DNA from 3 places in the Nocardia sp. GCM10030253 genome. Region 3 is predicted to be linked to each of the others. Evidence: predicted binding sites of a transcription regulator. Region 3 holds the regulator's gene; each other region holds the start of a gene.
What was found. Region 3 encodes LexA, which represses DNA repair genes until DNA is damaged. Its sites were predicted from a motif close to CGAACANNTGTTCG; they were not measured.

Region 1 (6,109 bases), on a different contig from region 3:
TGAGGTCTTCGCGCCACTTCTCCGCCATCGCCTCCAGCAACTGTTTGCGCAGTCCGGGCTTGCGCAGCCAGACGAACCGAACCGGACGAGTGTGATGCGGCGCGGGCGCGGTCAGTGCCACTGCGACAGCGGCGCGGACGCGCTCGGGATCGACCGATGCGTCAGCGAACTGCCGGACCGATCGGCGCAGCAGCACCGCTTCCGACCGGCCCTTCTCGATGGCCTCCGCGGTGCCGAGCCAGAAAAGGTCGTCGGTGCCGCCACGCAATAGATCGGCGGCGGTGGAACCGTCGTCGCTGACCGGCAGCCCGCGCACCACCGCGACCGGCACGCCGCCGAGTTTGCCCTTCACCAGATCCGCCGCGGCGGCGAGTTCGTCCGCCACCGCGACCTGAGTGACATGTAGTTCGTTGCCCTGGCCGTCGACAGCGCCCGCGTAGTCGTGCAGCACCCGCAGTCCGGAGGAGCCGATGGCGGCGTCGGTCTGGCCGGTGCGCCAGGCCCGGCCCATGGTGTCGGTGATGATCACCGCGACGGCAACCCCGAGCCGTTCGGACAACGCGGTGCGCAAGGCCTTCGCACTGGCGTCGGGGTCGGACGGCAACAGCACGAGTTCACCCTGCTCGACATTGGAGCCGTCCACGCCGGAGGCGGCCTGGACGATGCCGAGCTTGTTCTCGGTGATCAGCGTGCGGCCTTTGCGCGCGAGCACGCGCACGGCTTCCTGCTCGACAAGGGCGCGGCGCGCGGCATCACGCTCCTCCGGGTCGAGCGGGGCCTCGACGATCCTGCCCTCGGCCTTGGCGACGATCTTGCTGGTGACGACGAGGATGTCGCCGTCGGCCAGCCACGGCGCGCAAGCGGCGATGTGTTCGGCGAGATCGTCGCCGGGCCGGAACTCCGGCAGTCCGGTAATCGGCAAGATGCGCAGCTCCCCCGCCGCGTGATCGGTCGGGCCGAGCACACCTTCCGTGGTCATGGCTTCACTCCCGCGAGGTCGAGCGCCTCCCGCACCATTTCGGCGGTAGTCGGCGGATCGGTCATCAACAAAGGCACACTGCGCACCTCGACGCCCGGCACGTCGGCGGTGTCGGTGGTGTGGATCAACCAGCCGTCGAGGATGCCGGTAGCAGTGCGGGCGCCGTAGTAGCGGCCGATCGCCTCGGCGGTGGTCTCGACGCCGATCACCGAGAGGCACTCGTCGGCCATGCCGCGCAGCGGCTTCCCGTCGATCACCCCGGACACCCCGATCACCTTGGCGTCGGTGGTGCGCAGCGCGCCGCGAATACCCGGTACCGCGAGGATCGCGCCGATGCTCACCACCGGGTTGGACGGGGCCAGTAAGACGGCGTCAGCGCTCGCTATGATCTCCGTCACATTTGGCGCCGGCTTGGCTTCATCGGCCCCAATTGTGGCGAATCCATGGGTGTCGATGTTCGCGCGGTAGCGAACCCACCACTCTTGGAAATGGATCGCGCGGCGTTCGCCAGGGTTGTCGGGGTCGCTCACAACCACGTGTGTTTCGCATCGATCGTCCGTTGCCGGGATCAGTTTCACGCCCGGCTGCCACCTATTGCAGAGCGCCTCGGTCACCGCCGAGAGCGGGTACCCGGCACGCAACATTTCACTGCGAACCAAGTGCGTGGCGATGTCTCGATCGCCGAGACCGAACCAATCGGGCTGAGCGTGATATTTGGCCAGCTCTTCCTTGGCGTGCCAGGTTTCGCCGAGCCTGCCCCAGCCGCGCTCGGTGTCGATTCCTCCGCCGAGGGTGTACATGCAGGTATCGAGGTCGGGGCAGATGCGAAGGCCATGCATCCAGACGTCGTCACCGACGTTGACGATCGCGGAAACGTCTGCCTCGGGCAGCAGTTCCCGAACGCCTTGCAAGAAGCGCGCGCCACCGACTCCGCCCACCAGGACGGCAATCCGGGGCCCGCCGGCTGGTGCGGTGTCCGCTTGTTGTGGAGTCACATCCGCACAGCCTATGCGGTGCCGGAGCGGCCGCAGTTCATCCCATATTTGCTGCTCATTTGCTATTTGGCGGTTCAAGATCAATCTGGAATGCGGTTGCGGATAGTAACGGAATTGCGACGGCGGCTTGACCATCGACACGTCCGGCGTGTCTAATCACAGTCATGTCATTTCGGGTTCGCGTGAGAGATCAAGGCGCGGACGGCTTTTCGAACAGGTGTTCGCATCGGGATGACAAGCTCGGGGATGTCCGCGGGACAACGTCGCGGGGTAGGGCCGTCGGTGTGCGTGTTGGTCCGACGGAAAGAATCATTCTGCGCTAACACACAGTGAGGAGGCGGAGCGATGGCCAACGAAATGGTCTCGCCGACCGATTCCACAGCAGGCGCAGCACGTGGCGTCTGCGCAGACATCGGCCGGATCGAGCATGAGGGGGGTAACGAAGTCTCGGCACCACCCCGGCTCAGCCTGGTCGTGACGGGCTTCGACGAGATGTTCGAATCCATCGAGGAGCAGTGGCAGGAGCGCGCCCTGTGCGCGCAAACAGATCCCGAGGCGTTCTTCCCCGAGAAGGGCGGCTCGACCCGCGAGGCCAAGCGGATCTGCCTGGGCTGCGAGGTACGCGACGAGTGCCTGGAATACGCACTCGCGCACGATGAGCGCTTCGGCATCTGGGGCGGCCTCTCCGAACGCGAGCGGCGCCGCCTGAAGCGTGGTATCGGCTAGAAGACGCGAGGCCAGCCTGCCTCGGTGCGCGAGTTCGCGGCGGGCTGGCCTAGATTTTGTCCATGGCGCATTTTCGGAACCGACGACCGCCGACCGCTCGGTCGGTGATCCGCCGCGGCCGTGGGTTGCGCGGGCCGATGCTGCCGCCGACAGTGCCCGCGTGGCGAACCCGCGGCCAGCAGTTCGATCGGCTGGTGCTCGAAGCGTTCGCGCCGCTGGACACCCGCTGGCACGATCGGCTCACCAAGCTGGATATCGCGGTCGACGATGTGCCGAAAATCCGTCCGCTGCACCCTGATTCGGTCACCTGGCCGGACGAGGTCGTGGCCGATGGGCCGGTGCCGCTGTCGCGACTCATCCCGGCGGGAGTCGACCGGCACGGCGTGGCGACACGCGCCAGGGTGGTGCTGTTCCGCAAACCTCTCGAACTCCGTGCGGGCGACCCCGACGATCTCGTCGATCTGCTCCGCGAAGTCCTCGTCCAGCAGATCGCCACCTACCTCGGCGTCGACCCCGACCTCATCGACCCCGAGGGCGATTAGCACGAGATCAGTTGTCGCCGTGCGGACTCGCCGGCGGTGATCCGGACAAGTCTCATCCATTACCTGAGCGTGTCTGCCTCCATCGGGCGGCGTGGCGGGTTACTCTCATCGTCGTGATCCCCATGCGTCGTTGCTGCCGACCAGGCTGCAAGAATCCGGCCGTAGCGACGCTCACCTATGTGTACTCGGACTCGACAGCAGTCGTCGGACCGCTGGCCACGGTGGCCGAACCGCACTCCTGGGATCTCTGTGAAACGCACGGTTCCCGGATCACCGCCCCGAAGGGCTGGGAAATGGTTCGCCACGAAGGCGGATTCTCTTCGAGCACACCGGATGACGACGATCTGACAGCTCTGGCCGAAGCGGTACGTGAAGCGGGATTACGCCGTCGCCCGCCCGAGCACGATCAGCGCGGCTACTCCGACTACGCCCCGCCGCCGCGGGCCACCCGAACCGGTCGCCGCGGACATCTGCGAGTGCTGCCCGACCCCCCGAGCTGACCAGAGGGCGGGACCGTGTCAGGGGCGCCTCGGGCAACCACTAGGGTGGTTCCCATGACAGTCGCGCGCTCTGCCGAATTCGTGAACGCGGTGATCAAGGCCTACGACGTTCGCGGAGTGGTCGGTGAACAGATCGACGCGCAATTCGTAAGGGACGTAGGCGCTTCCTTCGCCAGGCTGATGCGCGCCGAGGGCGCGAACCGCGTGGTCATCGGACACGACATGCGGGATTCCTCGCCTGGTTTGGCCACTGCTTTCGCCGACGGCGTACTCGATCAAGGCCTCGATGTGGTGCACATCGGGCTCGCCTCCACCGACCAGCTGTACTTCGCTTCCGGCAGCTTGGACTGCCCGGGCGCCATGTTCACCGCCAGCCACAACCCGGCCCGCTACAACGGCATCAAGATGTGCCGTGCGAAGGCACTGCCCGTCGGTCAGGACACCGGCCTCGCCACGATCAAGAGCGAGGTCATCGAGGGCGTCCCCGCCTACGAGGGCGCGCGCGGCACCGCCACCGAGGTCGACCTGCTCGCCGACTACGCGACGTACCTGCGCGGGCTGGTCGATCTCGACGCGATCCGCCCACTGACCATCGCGGTGGACGCGGGCAACGGCATGGGCGGGCACACTGTGCCCGCGGTGCTCGGTGCTCTGCCGCAGCTGAAGATCGTGCCGCTGTACTTCGAACTGGACGGCTCGTTCCCCAACCACGAGGCGAACCCGCTCGACCCGAAGAACCTGGTCGATTTGCAGGATCTGGTGCGCAAGTCCGGCGCCGACATCGGCCTCGCGTTCGATGGCGACGCCGACCGCTGCTTCGTGGTCGACGAGAACGGCGACCCGGTGTCCCCCTCGGCGATCACCGCGCTCGTCGCCGAGCGCGAGCTGGTCAAGGAGCCGGGCGCGGTCATCATCCACAACCTCATCACCTCGCATGCGGTGCCGGAGCTCGTCACCGAACTCGGCGGCACCCCCGTGCGCACCAGGGTCGGCCATTCGTTCATCAAGCAGGAGATGGCCGCCACCGGCGCGGTATTCGGCGGCGAGCACTCCGCGCACTACTACTTCCGCGATTTCTGGGGTGCTGATTCCGGGATGCTCGCGGCACTGCACGTGCTTGCCGCACTCGGCGAGAAAGACCGGCCGATCTCGGAGCTGATGTCGTCGTACGCAACGTATGCGGCCTCCGGAGAGATCAACTCCACAGTGGCGGACGCACAGGCGCGGACGATGGCTGTCGTGGAGGCATTCGGGAACCGGACCGTATCGGTGGACCGGTTGGACGGGGTGACCGTGCAGCTGCCCGACAACGCCTGGTTCAATCTTCGCGCGTCGAATACCGAACCGTTGCTCAGGCTGAACGTCGAAGCCCGATCGCCGGAGGAAGTAGACGCACTCGTGACCGAGATTCTGAGCATCGTTCGCTCCTGACTGGAATAGTGGAATCACAGGCCTTGGATTCGCCCGATCTGGGTTCGGTGTGGATGGCACAGCGCGATGAGGGGAGGTGGGACGCCCGATGATCGCTGGAACACCGGTGCTCGACCTCGACGATGCTGCTTCGCTCGAGGCAGCCGATGCCGGCGGCGCCCTGCGCTCGGCCGCTTCCGGCGGCGCTCAGGTGCGCGCCACCGCCGCAGCCGTCGCTGAAGATGCGCTCGCGCGCCTTGCCGATCTGCGCCCACGCAGCGTGGTGCTCGTCTCCGGCGCAGGCCGAGCCGCGCGCGCCGCTGCGCTGCTCGTCGCCGCGCTCGGCGATCGAGCAAGCTTCCCCATCGTTCCCGTCTCGTCGCTCCCGCCGTGGGTCGGTCCGCTCGATGTGGTCGTCGTCGCCGGTGACGACGCGGGCGATCCACGACTGATCGATGCCGTCGACCGCGCGGTGCGCCGTGGCGCCGAGGTGGTGGTCGCCGCTCCGCACGAGGGACCGCTACGTGCCGCTGCAGCAGGCCGGGCGGTGCTGTTGGAGCCAAGAGTCCAGGTGCTCGATCACAATCGGCTGCTGCGCTTCCTGGCGGCGGGAATGGCCGTCCTGCGGATCGTCGACCCGACGCGTGCGGGCGCGGCGGTGCCCGACCTGACCGAACTCGCCGATGTGCTCGATGCGGAGGCGCTGCGCGACGGCCCGCACAACGAGGTCTTCCACAATCCGGCCAAGACCCTCGCCGCTCGCATGCACCAGCGTGGGGTCGTGCTGGCAGGAGACTCCCCCGCCACGGCCGAATTGGCCGAGCACAGCACCGAGGTGCTGCTGCAGTCTGCGGGCCGAGTGGCTGCCGCGGTGAATCTGGCCGAGGCCGTAGCCGCCAATCCCCGAATGATCGAGGCCGCAGGGCAATCCGCGCCGAACTTCGATCCGATGTTCCA
Region 2 (6,109 bases), on a different contig from region 3:
CCGCGAGAGTGTGGGGCTGCCCGCGACGGATCCGGGCCCGGTCGCGCGTCTGATCGCCACGCTGCCCGCACTCGAGGTGCCGCGCCCGGACTGGCCGGAGCGCACCCACGTTGTCGGCCCGTTGCTGTGGGAGCCGACCAGCGAGATCCTCGAACCGCCGCCCGGTGACGAACCGCTGGTCATGGTCGCCCCCTCGACCGCGCACACCGGGGTCACGGGCATGGTCGAGACCGTGCTGGAGGCGCTCGACGGCGCTGGCGTCCGCGTGGCGATTTCCATGCTGGATACCCCGCCCACCGACCTGCCGCCATGGGCGATCGCGGGCCTTGGCCGCCAAGACGAACTGCTCACCCACGCTGCCGCCGTCGTGGGCGGCGGCGGCCACGGCCTGCTGGCCAAATCCCTGCTCGCGGGCGTCCCGATCGTCACGGTCCCGGGCGGTGGCGACCAGTGGGAACTGGCCAATCGCGCCGTCCGTCAAGGCAGTTCGATCCTGGTCCGCCCACTGACCGCCGAAGCCGTCCGCGCGGCAGTCCTCGATCTGCTGCACACCCCCGCCTACACCACAGCGGCCCGATCCGCGGCGTCCGGCGTTGTCGCCGTCGCCGACCCGATCGATCTCTGCCGCGAGGTACTCGACAACGTGCGAGCCCAATAGGACCTGTATCCGGAGCGGGCTGGGTCGGACGGCGCGAGTATCTTGAACACGGTGCGGTTGACTGAGTTCCAGGAGCTGTTGCACACCGAGTTCGGTGTGGCCCGTGGTGATGCCCTGCTGACCGATCATGTGATCCCGTCACTGGGTGGCAGGACCGGTTCCGCCGCCATCGATGCGGGGGTTGATCCACGGGATGTGTGGCGGGCGCTATGTGCGGACTTCGATGTGCCGCGCGGCCGCTGGTGACCGGCGATGTGCGCGGCCCGAGTGAGGCCGCCGTATACCGTTTCGATAGGCGATTGCGCATGGTTCCCACTGATCGTGAGCACTTGGCCGCGCGGGTGGCGGCGGCCAGGCCCACCGGCTACGTCGAATGGCAGCAGACCGGGATCGACCTGCTGCTGCTCGGGCGCCACGAGGACGCACTCGACCATCTCGACCGTGCCCTGGAACTGGCCGACACCGAGCGACGGCGAGTCGCGGTGTTGATCAATCTCGGCGACGTCTACCGATATCAAGGTGACGCCGTGATCGCCGAAATCCTCTACCTGCGCGCGCTGGATCTGGCCCGAACCGACGTGCCGGAGGTACTGTCTTTCGCGCTGCAGCATCTGGGCAAAGCGCTCGCCGAGCAGAACCGGCTGGATGAAGCCCGCAAACTGTTGGCCGAGGCGTTGATGTTGCGCAGCGCGGAGGCCGATTCCGAGTTGGTCGAGTCGACCCGTGCGACTTTGAACGCCCTGGACGACCTGCCCATTGCGCTACCTCCGGCGGTGGCCACACTGCTCGGTGATACACCGGTCTGGTCGGACGATCACGAAGGTTTGAGCGGCGGAGTCTCATTCGTCAACGGCGCGTATTGGGTGAAGCGCGGTCCCAAAGCGGCAGCGGAGCACGTCCGCCTGAACTGGTTGCGCGGCTACGGGATCCGGCTACCGGACGTGGCCGCATTCGACGGTGATGTACTGGCCCTCGCCGACGCGGGCGTGCCGAGTCTGGCATCGCGCGCGGAGGACGATAGCCGTATCGCGGCCGAAGGTGTTGCGGCCGAAAGCAATACGGCACCCGGCGGCAATCCTGCGGCCGACCGTCCTGCCGCGGCCAACGTGGCGGCCACCGGTGAGACCGTGGGGGCGATCATGGGTGTGCTGCTGCGTAGCCTGCACAGCATCCCCATTGCCGACTGCCCGTTCGACGGTCGACTCGATGTCATGTTGGCGCAGGCCCGCCGTCGAGTGCTCGAGGGTTTGATCGATCCCGAGGACTTCGATGACGACCACGGGCATCTGGACCCACAGCAGGTACTGGACCGACTCCACGCGGAACGCCCCGACGAGCAGGACCTGGTGGTCGCTCACGGTGACTTCACGCCGTCCAACGTGCTCGAGGGCGGCATTCTGATCGATGTCGGCAGCCTGGGTGTGGCGGACCGGTACCGCGATCTGGCGCTGGCCGAACGCGATCTACGGGAGGATTTCGGCGACGAGGAGGTCCGCGCGTTCTTCACTGCCTACGAGCTGACCGAGCCCGATCGGCGGCGACTGGACTACTACCGGCTGCTCGACGAACTCTTCTGACCTCACACCTTTTTCGCGTAGTGGCGCGCAGCTTTGGCGCGGTTGCCGCAGGTCGCCATCGAATGCCAGCGGCGGGTGCCGTTTTTCGAGGTGTCGTAGAAGAAGAGCACGCAGTCGGGGTGGGCGCACTGGCGGATGCGGCCGGGGGTTTCGGCGAGCAGGCGCAGCAGGTTGTCGGCGGCCAACCAGGCGGGCAGCCAAGCCGGATCCGCCACGTCTTCTATGTCGGCGGGTCCGTCGGCGGTGAGAGTGCGCCGCATGCGGCCGTGCTCGAGCACATCGTTGAGCCCGGAGATCGTGGTGTGTTTCACCACGTCGTAGATGGCGGAGCGCGCGGCGAGTACCGCTTCGAGCATCCGTTCGTCGGAGGTCGTACGCTCGGCCAGGCCTGCCGAGTTCAGCCAGACGTCCAGGCCTGCCACATCGGTCAGCAGGTCCTGAGGTCCGTCCTCGATCCACCTCGTGTTCAGCAGGTCGAGTGCCAGCGGCTCACCGAGGTGGGGGCGTGGATCGAGCATGACTGAGGGTAACGGGCTCCCTTGTGTTGCCAAGACAACCACCGCCGTTCTAACCGGATAAGTCCATTTTATGGGTTGACGCGGCGTGCTCCGCGCCGCTATCTTCTAACCATTAAAACAAGAAATGATGGTTGAACATTTCCGGAAGGACCACGATGACTACCGCAATCCGACCCCAGCTGGCCACCGGGCACATCGGGCTCAACGTTTCCGACCTGGACCGATCGGTGGACTTCTATCAGCGTGCGCTCGGTTTCGAACAACTCGCGGCCAGCACCGACGACAACCGGCGGTGGGCGTTCCTGGGTGCGGACGGCAAGCTCATGGTGACCTTATGGGAGCAGTCCGACGGCGCGTTCTCCACCGAAACGCCTGGCCTGCATCACCTCTCGTTCCAGGTCGACACCATCGAGCAGGTTCGGTCGGTCGAGGCGGTGCTGCGCGAACTCGCGGTGAACTTCGCCCACGAGGGCGTGGTCGCGCACGGTGAGGGAGTGGCCTCCGGCGGAATCTTCTTCGCGGACCCCGACGGCATCCGCCTCGAGGTCTACGCCCCGACCGGCGCCGAATCCGCACCAGCACCCACCGGCGCCGCCCCGACGTGTGGATTCTTCTGACCTCGATTGTGGGTGAATTGCGATGGGCACCTTTCATTCCGGCGAGTTGGCCGTCCAGCAGCGCATGGGGCAGGGCCACATCGCTGAGCGTGTCGGACGGATGATCCGTGGTGACATTCCGGCGGTCGCCGCGTCCTTCCTCGCCGAGCAGCCGGTGGTGGTGATCGCGGCCGCCGACGACGCTGGGCGGCTGTGGGCCGGTGAACTGTCAGGCCCGCCCGGTTTCGTGCATGCCGTCGACGACGTGACGCTCGCCGTCGACGCGCGACCCATCCCCGGCGATCCGCTGCGCGACGCGCTCGCTCGCCCGGCCCGGATCGGCCTGATCGCCTTGCAGCCGCAGCGCCGACGGCGGATGCGGGTCAACGGCACCGCAACTCCGGACGACGGTGGACTGCGGATCGCTACCGACCAGGTGTATTCGAACTGTCCGAAGTACATCTCCCGCAGGCAGATCGAGTCCTACCGCCCCGATGTCGCACCCTCGGCTCCGCGCCGAGGCGCCGAACTCGACGCACGGCAGCAGGACGTCATCGCCGCAGCCGATACGTTCTTCCTCGCCACGGCGGACCTCGACAGCAATGCCGACGCCTCCCACCGCGGCGGCAATCCCGGTTTCCTGCAGGTCCTTTCGCCGACGCAGCTGCGCTGGCCGGACTACCGGGGCAACTCGATGTTCATGACGCTCGGCAACATCGAGGTGAATCCGCGCTGCGGAATCCTGGTCCCAGATTGGGTCACCGGCAGCACTCTCCAACTCACCGGCACCGCCGAACTCAATTGGGAATCGGATACTTTCGTCACCGGCGCCCAGTGCTCCATCGATTTCACCATCACCGAAGTCGTCGAAATGCATGCCGCGGTCCCGCTCCGATGGGGTCCCGCCGAACATTCCCCCGTCAATCCCTGACCCGTGACTCATTGCCGCGCAGGTCTGCCCGGACTGTCCGAATCTCCACGCAAAAGAAAGAAGTCGTCGTGCGACCTCCACTACCTCCTTTCGATCGTGAATCTGCCGAAGTGAAGGTCCGCGCCGCCGAAAATGCGTGGAACACTCGCGATCCAGAGCGCGTCGCGGCCGCCTACACCGAAGATTCGGTGTGGCGCAACCGCGACGAGTTCTTCACCGGTCGCGCGGCCATCGTGGACTTTCTCACCCGAAAGTGGTCCACCGAGAACGGCTATGCGCTGCGCAAAGATCTCTGGGCCTTCGAGGGCAACCACATCGCGGTCCGCTTCCAGTACGAGTGGCACGACGAGTCCGGCCAATGGTGGCGCAGCTACGGCAACGAACAATGGGAGTTCACCCCCGAAGGCCTGATGTCGCGCCGTGAGGCCAGCATCAACGACGTCCGCATTGCCGAATCCGCCCGCCGCATCTTCGGCCCACGGGAAGAGGGCGACAATTCGGTCCAGCCTCAGCAGTGACCGGTGCCGGATGTCGCACTGTGCGCGCGAACCGTGAGCTGGGTACCGCCGCACAGCCCGCGGATTCAGCGGTGCCGTCGAATGCGGATGTTTGCGCGGTGACGGCCGTGTGATCGGCATGGTCTGCCGTGCGGGCGGCGCTGTGGGTCTTCGAGTAGGTGCAGACACTGCTGGACAGTGACCGGATTTCGCTGGTGCGGTGATGGCATCGCCGCGGACCCGGTGCGGCGTGACCTCGCTTAACGGGTCGGTTGCCAGGGGTGGGGTAAGCCGGTATGCGTGTTGCCGGGCGCGTCGCTTGACTCGAACATCTGTTCGTCTAATGTGGGCCCCAGAACTTGTCGGTGCCGCCCTCTAATGTGGGCGCCAACCAAGAACGAAGACTTACCCGTCGAAAAGGGGATCAGGACATGGCACCACAGGCGTATGACCGCGACAAGGCGCTCGAGATGGCGTTGGCTCAGGTGGAGAAGAGCTTCGGCAAGGGCGCGGTCATGCGTCTCGGCGAGGAGGCTCGCCAGCCCATCTCGGTGATTCCGACCGGTTCCATCGCGCTGGACGTGGCCCTCGGTATCGGAGGTCTGCCGCGCGGCCGCGTGGTGGAGATCTACGGCCCGGAATCCTCGGGTAAGACGACCGTCGCGCTGCACGCGGTGGCCAACGCGCAGGCCGCGGGCGGTGTCGCCGCGTTCATCGACGCCGAGCACGCCCTCGATCCCGAGTACGCTCGCAAGCTCGGTGTCGACACCGACGCCCTGCTCGTCTCGCAGCCGGACACCGGTGAGCAGGCCCTGGAAATCGCCGACATGCTGATCCGCTCCGGCGCGCTGGACATCATCGTCATCGACTCGGTGGCCGCGCTGGTGCCGCGCGCCGAAATCGAGGGCGAGATGGGCGACAGCCACGTCGGTCTGCAGGCCCGTCTGATGAGCCAGGCGCTGCGCAAGATGACCGGTGCAATGAGCAACACCGGTACCACCGCGATCTTCATCAACCAGCTGCGCGAGAAGATCGGCGTGATGTTCGGTTCCCCCGAAACCACCACGGGTGGTAAGGCGCTGAAGTTCTATGCCTCGGTGCGCCTGGACGTGCGCCGCATCGAGACGCTCAAGGACGGTAGTGACGCCGTGGGTAACCGCACCCGCGTCAAGGTGGTCAAGAACAAGGTGTCGCCACCGTTCAAGCAGGCCGAGTTCGACATCCTGTACGGCTTCGGCATCAGCAAGGAAGGCTCGCTCATCGATATGGGTGTCGAGCACGGCTTCGTCCGCAAGTCCGGCTCCTGGTACACCTACGACGGTGACCAGCTGG
Region 3 (6,109 bases):
GGGCGCTGCTCGACTACGTCGACGTGGTGGTGCACATCCAGCACAACGACGAGCGCAATTTCTATGCGCTGGAACGGCTCTGGAAGGACTGCCCGGTAGTTCCGGTGGAGGGCATCGGCGCACCGCAGAACCTGCCCGTCGCGAGCAATGGTGAATCCGTGAACAGCGAAGCGGCGAACGGCGAAGCGGGGGACGACGCCGAGTGAGCAGACATGCCGGCGTCCGCACCCTGATCCTGTTGCGGCACGGGCAGACCGAATGGAACGCTTCCGACCGGATGCAAGGCCAGATCGACACCGACCTGACCGAACTCGGCCGTCGCCAGGCGAAAGAGGCTGCGCGTGAGCTGGTCTCACGCAACGCCATCGCCATCGTGTCCTCTGATCTGCGGCGCGCTTTCGACACCGCCTCCGCACTGGCAGAACACACCACGGTGCCGGTCGTTACGGATACGCGGCTGCGGGAAACCAACCTCGGTGACTGGGAGGGTCTGACCCACCTGGACGTGGATGCCGACTACCCCGGCGCACGCGTGGCCTGGCGACTGGACGCGACGTACACCCCGCCCGGTGGCGAGAGCAAGCTCGAGGTCGGCGCGCGGTCACTTCCTGTGGTGCAAGAATTGTTCGCCGACCGGCAGGATTGGCCGGGCCGGACTATCATCCTGGTGGCGCACGGCGGGCTGATCGCCGCCCTCACGGCCGCGCTGCTCGACCTGCCGCCGCGGAACTGGCCTGCCCTTGGGGGCTTGGCCAACACCAGTTGGGTGCAGCTGAGCAGCCACGGTCCGAGCATTGATCAACCCGGTTGGCGCCTGGATGTGTGGAACGCAGCGGCGAAGGTGGCCCCCGATGTCCTCTGAAGAACCGATTCGACAGGTTCCGGACGAACTATTCCGGCGCATATCGGCCAAGCCCGAGCGGGCTGTCCCCGACGCGTTGTTCGGACCCCCGCCGGTCAAGAAGCCCGTCGAGCCCGAGCCGGTCGAGCCCGAGGCTGAATCCGCGGCCGACGGTGCGTCCGAGCCTGCGGCGACCGCGGTGGAATCCGGGCGCGGTGCCGCCGAGTCCGTGTCCGCCGCTGGGGAATCCGCAGCGGGCGCCGGCGAGCAGGCTTCGGCCGCAGCGAAATCCGTGTCCGGTGCAGACGAGTCGGTGGCAGACGCTGGGCAATCTGTATCCGGTGCTGCCGCGACGGTGGCCGGTGCCGCGGAATCCAAGTCTGGTGCTGCCGAGTCCGCGTCCGGTGCTGCGAAATCCGAGTCGGGTACTGGCTCGTCGGTGTCCGGTGCTACCGAGTCCGCGGGCGGTGCCGCTGCGCAGGCGGGTGGTGCCGGAGAACCTCCAGGAGCCACCGATTCGTCAACTCCTGCGGCGCAGCCGGTGGCCGATGCGGCCGCGGCTGATGCCGACTCTGTGTCTCCGGTGGCTGAGTCCGGCTCTGCCGCAGTGGAATCCGCGTCCGGCGGTGTCGAGTCCATCACCGATGCTGCCAAGCCTGATGCGGGCGCTGGTGCGCCTGCCGACGATGCCGGGGTGCTGGCAGATGCTGCGGAGTCCGTGGCTTCGGCTGTCGAGACAGCATCACCCGCGGCGGAAACTTCCCCCTCCATCGCCGAGTCTTTGTCTGGTGCTGCCGCGTCCGTCAGCGGCGGCGAGTCGGCGAACGGAACCGGATCCGTCGGCCCGGCGGCCGACGCCGCGGAATCCGCCGACGAGGTCGAGTCGGCAGGCCAGGTCGGAGAGACCGCGGCTCCGGCAGCAGCGCTGGTCGGCGGTGTCGCTCCCGAGGGGGCTACTGCTGAATCCGCGATGAGCGTGACTACATCTGGGTCCCTCGTAGGAGAGTCGGTTGGGTCCGCGGCTTCGGGCGCCGAGGTGTCCGTTGCCGAATCCGACACCACGGCAAGCGAATCCGGCAGTGCCGTCGACGCTCTGACCGCTGTGACGGACTCCGCTGTGACGGACTCCGCTGTGACGGACTCCGCTGTGACGGACTCCGCTGTGGCGGCGAAGCCGTCTGCGGAGCGGCCGGTGTTGTTGGTGATCGCGGACTCGCTGTCCTATTTCGGGCCGAAGGGTGGGTTGCCTGCGGATCATCCGCAGATCTGGCCGAACCTCGTTGGCGCCGAACTCGATTGGGACGTCGAGTTGGTCGGGCGAATCGGCTGGACCTGTCGCGACGGGTACTGGGCGCTGATCGGCGACCCACGCGTGTGGGCCGCGGTGCCGCGCGCGGGTGCGGTGGTGTTCGCGGTCGGCGGGATGGATACATTGCCCTCGCCGCTGCCGACCGCGCTGCGTGAGCTCATCCGCTACGTGCGCCCGCCCGCCATCCGCCGGATGGTCCGGGGTACCTATAACTGGCTACAGCCCAAGCTGTCGAAGCTCGGTCGTCCGGTGGCGCTGCCGCCGAAGGTGAGCGTGGACTACCTGGAGCAGTCGCGGGAGGCGCTGGCGCACTTGCGTCCCGACCTGCCGGTCGTCGCGGTGCTGCCGTCGGTGCACAACTGTGCTGCCTACGGCCGTGTGCACTCGGGCCGCGAGCGCGCGGTGAAGGCGCTGCGCAAGTGGTCTGCCAAGACCTCGGTGCCGCTGGTCGATCTCGGCGAAGCGGTACGCGACAACATCTTCTCCGGTGAGGCGAACCCCGACGGCATCCACTGGGGCTGGGCCGGGCACACCGCGGTGGCCAATGCGATGGTGAAGACCCTGCAGGAGGTTCGGTAGTTGGCCGTTGTGGTCGTCACCGATTCCTCCGCCAGCCTCCCTGCCGAACTCGTCGACGAGCTGGGCATTGCCGTCGTCCCGCTGCACGTCCTGGTGGGTGATCGCGCGATCCGTGAAGGCGTCGACCCCATCGACATCGACTATTCCTCGGACACCGTGACCACCTCGGCGGCCTCGCCCGGCGAACTGCGCGCGGTCTACGAACGGGCCCTCGAACGCAGTGGCGGTGACGGTGTTGTCGCGGTGCATATTTCGCGCCAGCTATCGGGGACCTGGGAGGCAGGCAGGCAGGCGGTCCGCGATATGGACGCTGCCGACCGTGTCCGTCTGGTCGATTCGCTCGGCGCTGGCCTGGCCACCGGGCTGCCGGTGCTTGCGGCGGCCCGCCGAGCGCGTGACGGCGCCACACTGGACATCGTCTACGACACCGCCGTTGCCGCATCGAGCCGCTCACGCACCTTCATCCTGGTGAACCGCACCGAGCAGCTGCGCCGTGGCGGCCGATTGAGTAGCGCCGCCGCATTTTTCGGCAGCGAACTGGTCACCAAACCACTGCTCCAGATCGTCCAGGGCCGCCTCGAACTCCGTGAAAAGGTCCGCACCCGCTCCAAGGCCTACGCCAAACTCGTTGCCGCAGCGGTCGATGCGGCTGGCGACGACGGCGCGGCGGTCGCCGTCCAACATCTCGGCGCGGAAGAAGCGGCCCACACCGTGGCCGCCCAACTCCGCGACCTCGTCCCCGGCATCCGCGAACTCATCATCGCCGAATTCGGCCCCACCCTCGGCGTCCACCTCGGCACCGGTGCCGTAGGTGTCCTGGTAGTCCCCGGCGGCTGCGCCTGAATCGCTGGTGTGCCATTCGTGAGCTTGTACTCCGCGTGCGGGGCGGCAGGTAAACAATCTTGTTGATCGCAAAGGGTTTCGGTGACGGCTGGTCCGGTTAGTGTCGCGGCATGACGAGTTTCGGGACGTCGCCGACCCGTCCGACACTGTTCGTGGAGTCGACGGACTGGGAGCACCAGGACGCCGTCACTCTTCGTGCGGAGATGGCTGCCGAGGTCGGTCCTCGGTACGCCTACCTCGCCGAGCAACTGGGCGGCAATCCGCAGGCCGTCGATCCCGCGACGGTGCACCGAACCTTCGTCGCCTATTCGGGTGGACCGGTCGGCCACGCCGCGGTCCGATGGAATGCCGGTGACCTGGAGTTGAAGCGCATGTTCGTGCGTCCCACCCACCGCGGCACCGGCGTCGCCGCCCTCCTGCTCACCGCCGCGGAAGATGCCGCACGCGAACTCGGCCAGCCGCGCCTGATCCTGCAAACCGGCCACCTGCAACCCGAAGCCGTCCGCTTCTACGAACGCAGCGGCTACCACCGGATCCCCCTGTTCTCCCCCTACGAACCCCTGCCCCTCTCCAACTGCTTCGCCAAGCACCTCCACTGACACGGTGCGTTGCCACCGCCGGTGGCGTAAACGTCTCCGCGAGTGGCACATGGCTGCGGCGACACGCCGGATAGTCACTCCATAGTGTGCCGCTCGTGGGTGCGGTGGGCATCTACCATTCGCGGGTGACCGGATACGACCACCTCGATGCGTTCGAGCACCTCGACACCTCGACGCTGCCACTGCGGCAGCAGCAGATTCTCACCACGATTCGGGACTGCGTTGTGCGGCACGGGTATCCGCCGAACACCCGGGAGATCGGCGATGCGGTCGGGCTGCGGTCTTCGTCGTCGGTGTCCAAGCATCTGAAAAGCTTGGAGGACAAGGGGTTCCTGCGCCGCAGCGAGACGATGTCGCGCCCGATCGATGTCCGGATGTTCCTGGCCTCTGCCGCGCCGCGGGAGTTGTCCGACGAATCGGTGGCGGTGCCCGTTGTCGGCGACATCGCCGCGGGCAGCCCCATCCTTGCCGAGGAGCACACCGACGACATGATGACCCTGCCGCGCGAACTCGTCGGTCGCGGCACGGTTTTCGGCCTGCGGGTGCGCGGCGACTCGATGATCGACGCCGCGATCTGCGACGGCGACATCGTGGTGATCCGGAAACAGCATGAAGCCCACTCGGGCGAGATCGTCGCCGCGATGATCGACGGCGAGGCCACCGTCAAGGTGTACCGCCGCCGCAACGGACACGTCTACCTCGAGCCCCGCAACCCCGCCTATGCCGTCATCGACGGTGACGAGGCCGTCGTGCTCGGCAAGGTCGTCTCGGTGATGCGCCGGGTCTGACGCCGCGTCGTCCGCGGCGGCTCATGGTGCTCGCCACACTTCGGCGCCGTGGCGCTGAAATTCCGTTGTTCAGCGCTATGACCAGCTGTAACGTCACTTCGGTTTGTCACAGATCAACCGAAGGAGTCGATGCCGTCATGAAAGCCGTCACCGAACGCGACATCAGGTCGTCGTTCATCAACTGTTCCAAGACCACCGCCAAGAAGCTACCGGTGCCCCGCGATCTGGACGATCGTCCATGGGATGACCTGGACTTCCTCGGCTGGGGTGACCCGTCGCTGCCCGGACGCGGCTACCTCGTCGTTCCGCAGGATGATCGCATCATCGGTGTCACGCTGCGCTACGAAATAGGTGGATTCGGTCGGGCGCAGATGTGCGCGATATGCATGACCACGCACACCAGCAAAGGTGTCTCCTTGATGACCGCGCACAAGGCGGGCGAATCCGGCCGCCGCGGTAACTCGGTCGGCACCTACATGTGCACCGACCTCGCGTGTTCGCTGTACGCGCGCGGCAAGAGAACGCCCGCGCTCGGCAACCGGTACCGCGAAGACCTCATTTCCGTCGAAACGAAGGTCGAGCGAGTCCGGGACAACATCAACGCCTTCATCGCGAGGCTGTACACCTAAAACACTGATCTACCAGGCAGTCAGCGCTGCCGACACGAAACGGAGGTAGATGCCGTGCGCCGACACTCAGGAACCGGCCCCCGACGCATCCCGAGTTCAGCCACACCACCAGAACTCGGGATGCACAGGATTGCTCTCCGGTTGAGACGGCCCGGACACCGACCGGGCCACCCCATCCGGAGAGGAACCAGTCCAGAATCGTGGGAAGCGCCCGTCATCCGGTCACTGACCGCCTACGACCACTAACCAGGGTTCGGACTTACTCGTCTAGCTCGGTTCGGAATGGAGTTCGTCCACTGAGCGGGCCTCGGGGGTGATCCACGTCACTGGTTAATGCTGTCAGGAATTCGGGGGCTGTCTCGTTCAGGGAGCACGCGAACCAGACAGGAGCGAATCATGCAGCACCGTATCGTCGTCCTCGGGGCCGGATACGCCGGAGCCTTCTCCGCCGGATACCTGGCCCGCCAACTCCACTCCGACGACTTCGAGATCACCGTCGTCAACGCCGAGCCCGATTTCGT

Region 1: cofD (2-phospho-L-lactate transferase) is a predicted target of LexA. The motif match lies at 2,185-2,198, and genes of this name have one in related genera.
Region 2: recA (recombinase RecA) is a predicted target of LexA. The motif match lies at 5,103-5,116, and genes of this name have one in related genera.

The regions. Positions count from the first base shown of each region.
Region 1 is NZ_JBHTDL010000008.1:376,810-382,918, forward strand. Features, by position in the region: gene ACFQZZ_RS20270 (coenzyme F420-0:L-glutamate ligase) at 1-979, opposite strand, end outside; gene cofD (2-phospho-L-lactate transferase) at 976-1,974, opposite strand; gene ACFQZZ_RS20280 (WhiB family transcriptional regulator) at 2,467-2,700, shown strand; gene ACFQZZ_RS20285 (metallopeptidase family protein) at 2,763-3,242, shown strand; gene ACFQZZ_RS20290 (DUF3499 domain-containing protein) at 3,365-3,742, shown strand; gene ACFQZZ_RS20295 (phosphomannomutase/phosphoglucomutase) at 3,797-5,173, shown strand; gene ACFQZZ_RS20300 (tobH protein) at 5,262-6,109, shown strand, end outside.
Region 2 is NZ_JBHTDL010000010.1:51,293-57,401, reverse strand. Features, by position in the region: gene ACFQZZ_RS22835 (glycosyltransferase) at 1-658, shown strand, start outside; gene ACFQZZ_RS22830 (DUF3046 domain-containing protein) at 710-904, shown strand; gene ACFQZZ_RS22825 (phosphotransferase) at 964-2,235, shown strand; gene ACFQZZ_RS22820 (CGNR zinc finger domain-containing protein) at 2,238-2,753, opposite strand; gene ACFQZZ_RS22815 (VOC family protein) at 2,909-3,370, shown strand; gene ACFQZZ_RS22810 (pyridoxamine 5'-phosphate oxidase family protein) at 3,393-4,280, shown strand; gene ACFQZZ_RS22805 (nuclear transport factor 2 family protein) at 4,349-4,798, shown strand; gene recA (recombinase RecA) at 5,209-6,109, shown strand, end outside.
Region 3 is NZ_JBHTDL010000006.1:824,741-830,849, reverse strand. Features, by position in the region: gene rsfS (ribosome silencing factor) at 1-206, shown strand, start outside; gene ACFQZZ_RS15980 (histidine phosphatase family protein) at 203-862, shown strand; gene octT (diglucosylglycerate octanoyltransferase) at 1,989-2,729, shown strand; gene ACFQZZ_RS15970 (DegV family protein) at 2,730-3,572, shown strand; gene ACFQZZ_RS15965 (GNAT family N-acetyltransferase) at 3,683-4,171, shown strand; gene lexA (transcriptional repressor LexA) at 4,297-4,959, shown strand; gene ACFQZZ_RS15955 (FBP domain-containing protein) at 5,097-5,588, shown strand; gene ACFQZZ_RS15950 (NAD(P)/FAD-dependent oxidoreductase) at 5,985-6,109, shown strand, end outside.